Regions from separate parts of the Klebsiella ornithinolytica genome, predicted to be linked through region 3. Evidence: predicted binding sites of a transcription regulator. Region 3 holds the regulator's gene; each other region holds the start of a gene.

Region 1 (2,272 bases), 2.0 Mb from region 3:
TGGCAGGCTACAGCTTACCGCCTCTGATGCTGACGACCCAGGAGTCGGAAGCGCTGGTGGCCGCGATTCGGCTGCTGCAAACCTGGGGGGGCGAATCGCTGTCCCAGGCACTGGAGTCGGCTCGGGAAAAGATGCTCGCGATTTTACCTGAGGAGAGTCGGCGTAAGGCCGAACAATCGCGGCTATTTGCGCCGGATTTTGGCGCCCAGGGCTACAGTAAGGCACAGTTTGATCTGGTGCATCGGGCGGTTTCCGGTCAGCGGGTGCTGGCGCTGCACTACCGCGACGAAGCGGGAAAGGTGTCGCAGCGCGAAGTGCTGCCGCTGGGGCTCTTTTTCTGGGGCGAACGCTGGCTGCTGGTGAGCTGGTGCGAGCTCCGCGACGATTACCGCTGCTTTCGTCTCGATCGCTGCCTGGACGTGGCTGCTACCGGGCGCCTTTTCAGCGAGCGGGCCGACCGTTCATTGAGTGATTTTCTGCGTAAGGTGAGGTGCGAGGAGCGTGAGCCATAATGCGCGTCAATCGATATCCCCGGCGCAGAGGCCGGGGACCATCAGGCAGGATTAGAAGTTGTAACCCACCACGAAGTAACCACCCCAGCCGGTAGAGCGTACGTTGAAGTCGCCATCGCCGAAGTTGAGCTTCGCATCATCGGCCCACTGACCGCCGTTATGCCAGTAACGGGCCACAACGGAGTAGTGCCAGTGCGCGTAGTTCAGCGCCAGGATGTGGCTGGAGGCGATGGAGTTGCTGGTGCGCGCGTGCTTGCCGTTCATGTCATAGAAGTTGTCATCGCCCAGATCGGAACCCCAGTCAAAGTTGGTGAAGCCGATGTAGCTCAGCGAGCCGCCCCACAGGTCGGTCAGCGGGACAAAGTATTTCACTTTGAAACGGTAGCCGTCCCATTCGTTTTCGTTGGATGCGCCATAGTTCTGCCACTGATATTTCGCATAGACGTTCAGAGACAGGCTCATCGGCAGACCGGTATCGATATCGGTACCCAGACCCATATACCAGGTGCTCTGCTCCTGAGAATCGTTACGACCCATATCGTAGATATAGTTGTTCGCGAAATACCACTCTTTGAACGGGCCGAAGCTGAGATCGGTGTTGGTCAGCTTATCGATAGAGAAACGCGGTTCGATTTCCATAAACAGCGGAGAACCGTTGTTCCAGATACCTTTTGCCGTGCTGTTGCCGCCAAAGAACACCGGCGCATCGATATAGCCATAGAAATCAAACCAGTCTTTTTTAGCAAACGCTTCGTATTCCAGATAGGTATCGTTACGGATTTGCGGTCCAAAACGGGTGTGGTAGCTACCCACCACGTTTACACTCTGGTGCCACCAATCAGACAGGTACTGCGGTTTTTCGTTTTCTGCCGCGCCAGCAGTGAACGATGTGGACAGCGCCAGTACGGCGCCTGCTGCCAGTAATGTTTTTTTCATAATGATGCCACTGTTTAAATTAAGCCAAAAGGCGTTAAGAACGTTGCCGAAGCGTTTCTAAATATTTCGTCTTTCTGTGGGGGTCTATTATAGAAATCATTGCTCACAAAAATACGTGTTGTTTCACATAACGTAAACATACGTAATCGATTGCGTTCACGATTCTATGCATTTCCTGACAGAATGCCACTGAAATTCATCCATACAGTCAATTTTTACTGAACTGTTTAGAAAAATTGTAAATGGATTTCTGGACGGGGGCCCGGGTGTCGGCGACACCCGGTGAAGGGGATTATTGTGCGGTGGCGGGCTGGATATCGTGAATGCGCAGGAAGCCGAGCTGCTCCGGCGTGATGCCGTTCAGACGTAGCGGAATATCAACGTCGCTCGGCGCCAGGATGCTGGCGGGGGCGCTAATCAACCGATCGTGCACGTTAACTTCCTGATAATTCTGCGTGGTGCCGCTGATTTGCCCCCAGGCAACGGTGGCGCTAAACGCCGGTAGCGGGTCGTTTGATTCCCCCTGAATACGCAGCGTCAGGCGGGTACCGTCGGCGTCGGCGGCAATATCACGCAGCGACATACGCAATGTGCCGATTTGGCTTTCGAGGCGCGCCGGAGTCCTGGCGCCGGGCAAAAGATAAACGCCGCTGGTGGATTTCGCATTCAGAGCGTTTTGCTGGCTAATTTTCACCGTCTGCTGATTAAGCTGAGTCATCTCTTTGCTCAAGGTGCTTACGCTTTCATGCATTTGACGGACTTCGCTTTGCTGAGCGCAGGCGCTGAGTGTGAACAGCGTGGTCAGCATCGCCAGCTTCAAATAA
Region 2 (2,272 bases), 2.4 Mb from region 3:
ACAGGCTGGATGTCATCAGTACGCCCACATAGATCAGCGCACCTGCTGCGGCATACGCCGGCACCATGCCCGCCAGCGGCGACAGGAAGATAACCAGCAGGAACAGAATCCCCACGACCACCGCCGTCAGACCGGTACGCCCGCCCACGGAAACACCGGAGGAGGATTCGATATAGGCGGTCACAGAAGAGGTGCCGATAAAGGAACCGGCCACCGATGAGATACTGTCGACAAACAGCGCCTGTTTCATCCGCGGGAATTTGCCTTTTTCATCGGCCAGACCGGCTTTATCAGTCACGCCGATCAAGGTTCCGGAGGAGTCGAACAGGTTCACCAGCATAAAGGAGAAGATGATACCCGCCAGACCGAGATTAAATGAGCCAGCCAAATCAACATGGCCAATCACCGACGTAATGCTCGGTGGAGCGGAAACAATACCGGTGTAGTGGACATCACCCAGAATCCAGCCCAGCAGCGTCGTGACGATGATGGAGACCAGCACCGCAGCATGAATGTTACGGGAGGCGAGAATAGCGATAATAAAGAAGCCGAGAATCCCCAGCAGCACGCTGTGGGAGGTCAGGTTACCGATGCTCACCAGCGTGTCTTTGTTTGCGACAATCACGCCGGCATTTTTCAGCCCCATCATGCCGATAAACAACCCGATACCGCTGGTGATCCCCACCCGCAGGCTGACGGGAATATTGGCAATCATCCAGTAACGTACGCGGAAAATAGTCAGCAGCAGCAGACCAACGGCGCCCCAGAAGATAGCGCCCATCCCCACCTGCCACGGCAGCCCCATCGCCTGGACGACGACAAAGGCGAAGAAGGCATTCAGCCCCATTGCCGGCGCCAGCGCAACCGGCAGGTTAGCAAACAACCCCATCAAAATACTACCGAAGGCGGCGATCAGACAGGTCGTCACAAAGACAGCGCTGGTATCCATACCCGCTACGCCAAGAATTTGTGGGTTAACGAAAACAATGTAGACCATTGTCAAAAAGGTGGTGAAACCTGCTATCGCTTCGGTACGTGCCGTCGTGCCGTGTTCACGTAGTTTGAATACGCGCTCCAGCAGACCCTGGCCAGAAGACTGGCTGGTTTGTTGTTGACTCATTATCGGTTTCCGAACAAAAGGAGGGAAAATTCGTCGCTATCCTATACCAAAATGCGACACCGGGGGCAGTTGTATGGTAATTTTTTTCATTGAATTTGCTTATACGGCAACGATTGCGTCTTGTGAATAGGCAGGACGAAAACGTTAACTTGTTAAAATGGAAACGGCATGTCCCAAATAGAAGCCCTGTTTTTCGACTGCGACGGCACGCTGGTCGACAGCGAAGTGATCTGTTCCCGCGCCTATGTTCACATGTTCAAAGCGTTCGGCATTACGCTGGATTTAGACGAGATTTTTAAGCGTTTCAAAGGCGTAAAGCTCTACGAAATCATTGATACCATCAACCAGGAGCACGGCGTTAATCTACAAAAACCAGAGCTCGAACCTCTCTACCGTGCCGAAGTCGCACGCCTGTTTGATTCTGAACTGGAAGCGATTGCCGGAGCGGAAACGCTGCTGGATACGATCAGCGTGCCGATGTGCGTGGTCTCTAACGGCCCGGTCAGTAAAATGCAGCACTCGCTGGGAAGAACCGGCATGTTGCGCCATTTTCCCGACCGCCTGTACAGCGGTTACGATATTCAGCGCTGGAAACCCGATCCGGCACTGATGTTCCATGCAGCAAAGGCGATGAACGTTAACGTCGAAAACTGCATTCTGGTGGATGATTCCAGTGCAGGCGCTCAGTCCGGGATTGAGGCAGGAATGGAAGTGTTTTACTTCTGCGCCGATCCGCACAACAAACCGATAGTTCATCCAAAAGTGACGACCTTTACTGATTTGGCACAGCTGCCTGCGCTGTGGAAAGCCCGTGGATGGCATATTACGCGTTAATGAAAAAAGCCGGATAGCGCGAGCGCGTATCCGGCCTCCAGGATCCGGGGTTTTGTCGACCCGGTAAGCGTAGCGCCTGCGGGTATTTTACGGCGGATCACTCTTTCGGATCTTTACCCGCCAGCAGCTTATCCAGCTCGTCGCCGCCAACGTGGCGGAAATCCTGACCTTTAACGAAGTAGAAAATATATTCGCAAATATTCTGGCAGCGGTCGCCGATACGCTCGATTGAACGGGCGCAGAACAGCGCGGTCAGCACGCTTGGAATCGTACGTGAATCTTCCATCATATAGGTCATCAGCTGACGCACGATGCCCT
Region 3 (2,272 bases):
GCATGACATCAATCACAAAAAAACAAAAGTAAACGAAATGGCAAAAGATTTTTGCGAAATTGATAATAATGGCGGGATGTCGGGGGAAAGAGGCCTCTCCCCCTGATAAATCAGTGCAGCACCGCTGTCAGGCCGGCGGCCACGATGAGACCCAGGACAATAATCGTTGTCGTCAGCGAAAACTTTAAATCTGTATCCATCAATTTTTCCCCCCAGTTATCCCCACATGAAAAGTGAGCTTGCTCATTTTTGCACAATATAGCGCAAAAATCTTCCATGTTTTAGGGTGATGCACATTTTTGCTCTTCCCCTTTGCCGCAAGATCGGACAAAATCCCACGCTAATTTGAAAGCGTATCGGCCATTGACCCCTTCCTGTCGTTCTGTGTCGTTTTCCCGACGTGATGCAATGTTGAAAATTGTATTCAGGGTGTGTATAGGCAAACGTTTACGTATCGATAATCAGACGATCAGGTCAAGGTCTGGAGTGAGAAGTAATGGCAACAATTAAAGATGTAGCGAAGCGCGCAAACGTTTCCACTACAACAGTGTCACATGTAATTAACAAAACCCGTTTCGTGGCGGAAGAAACCCGCAACGCCGTGTGGGCGGCGATCAAAGAGCTGCACTACTCCCCCAGTGCCGTTGCTCGCAGCCTGAAGGTTAATCACACCAAATCGATTGGCCTGCTGGCCACCAGCAGCGAAGCGGCCTATTTCGCTGAGATTATTGAAGCCGTAGAAAAGAGCTGTTTCCAGAAAGGCTATACCCTGATTCTGGGCAATGCGTGGAACGATCTCGAAAAACAGCAGGCCTACCTGTCGATGATGGCGCAAAAGCGCGTCGACGGCCTGCTGGTTATGTGTTCTGAATATCCGGAATCGGTGCTCAGCATGCTGGAAGAGTACCGCCATATTCCGATGGTGGTAATGGACTGGGGTGAATCCAAAGCCGACTTCACCGATTCGGTCATCGATAACGCCTTCGAAGGCGGCTATATGGCCGGTCGCTATCTGGTGGAACGCGGCCACCGTGAAATCGGCGTGATCCCGGGTCCGCTGGAGCGTAATACCGGCGCCGGCCGCCTGGCGGGCTTTATGAAAGCCATGGAAGAAGCGCAGATCGCCGTTCCGGAAAGCTGGATTGTTCAGGGCGACTTCGAGCCTGAATCCGGCTACCGCGCCATGCAGCAGATCCTCAGCCAGCAGCATCGCCCGACGGCGGTCTTCTGCGGCGGCGACATCATGGCGATGGGCGCAATCTGTGCTGCGGATGAGATGGGACTGCGCGTGCCGCAGGACATTTCGCTGATCGGGTATGATAACGTGCGTAACGCCCGCTATTTCAGCCCGGCGCTGACCACCATCCACCAGCCGAAAGATTCGCTGGGGGAAGCGGCCTTCAATATGCTGATGGATCGTATCGTCAACAAGCGTGAAGAGTCGCAATCTATTGAGGTTCACCCGCGGCTGGTAGAGCGTCGCTCCGTCGTAGACGGCCCGTTCGTCGATTATCGTCGCTGATCGCCCGTGCGGCGCCGGTTACTCCGGCGCCCGCAGCCACTCCCGGTTCAACGTTTCGCTGTCCCCCAGATAATCCAGCAGCCACGACAGCGCCGGTGACGTGTCGCTCTGCTGCCAGGTCAGGCAGCACGCGGCGTCCGGGAACGGGTTTTCCAGCGCCAGCGCGGTCCATTCACCGCGGTCAATCCAGGGGCGAGCAAAATGGCTCGGCACCATCCCTACGCACAATCCCGCCGAGAGGCAGGTAGCTGATGATTCCCAGTCCGGCACCACTACCCTTTTCTGGTTGTCCAGTAGCCAGGTCGTGCGTTTCGGTAACGAACGGGAAGTGTCCTCCCGGACCAGCGACGGCCAGTTGCGCAACACATCATCGCTCAGTGGCCCGTTCATCTGCGCCAGCGGGTGATGGCTGGCCACTACGCAATGCCAGCTCAGCATTCCCATATCGCGAAAGGCGTAGCGCCCCCCGACCGGAATCGAACGCGTTGCCCCGATAGCCAGTTCCACGCGCCCGTCGGCCAGCGCGTCCCAGACGCCGTTGAAGACCTCCTGAAAAACAATCAGCTCGACATCGGGAAAGTGACGATAAAAATCGACAATCATCTGACGCATACGGGCCGGTTTAACAATGTCGTCTACGGCTATCGACAGCTGGCCGCGCCAGCCGTTGGCTATCTGCTGACACTGCTGGCGAGTGATCTGCATTTTTTTGATAACAGATCGTCCTTCCTGTAAAAACCAGAGCCCGGC

Evidence for each region. The regulator PurR, encoded in region 3, represses purine synthesis genes. The targets are predictions, from matches to a motif close to CANGCAAACGTTTGCNTG.
Region 1: a site for PurR is predicted at 1,588-1,605, ahead of Q1L34_RS20720 (nucleoside-specific channel-forming protein Tsx). Genes of this name have one in related genera too.
Region 2: a site for PurR is predicted at 1,255-1,272, ahead of Q1L34_RS26165 (NCS2 family permease). Genes of this name have one in related genera too.

The regions. Positions count from the first base shown of each region.
Region 1 covers NZ_CP130153.1:4,347,591-4,349,862, reverse strand. The annotation lists gene Q1L34_RS20725 (helix-turn-helix transcriptional regulator) at 1-512, shown strand, start outside; gene Q1L34_RS20720 (nucleoside-specific channel-forming protein Tsx) at 564-1,448, opposite strand; gene Q1L34_RS20715 (SadB/YajI family lipoprotein) at 1,741-2,272, opposite strand, start outside.
Region 2 covers NZ_CP130153.1:5,536,700-5,538,971, reverse strand. The annotation lists gene Q1L34_RS26165 (NCS2 family permease) at 1-1,120, opposite strand, end outside; gene yieH (6-phosphogluconate phosphatase) at 1,289-1,954, shown strand; gene phoU (phosphate signaling complex protein PhoU) at 2,052-2,272, opposite strand, start outside.
Region 3 covers NZ_CP130153.1:2,374,304-2,376,575, reverse strand. The annotation lists gene cydH (cytochrome bd-I oxidase subunit CydH) at 111-200, opposite strand; gene purR (HTH-type transcriptional repressor PurR) at 497-1,522, shown strand; gene punR (DNA-binding transcriptional activator PunR) at 1,541-2,272, opposite strand, start outside.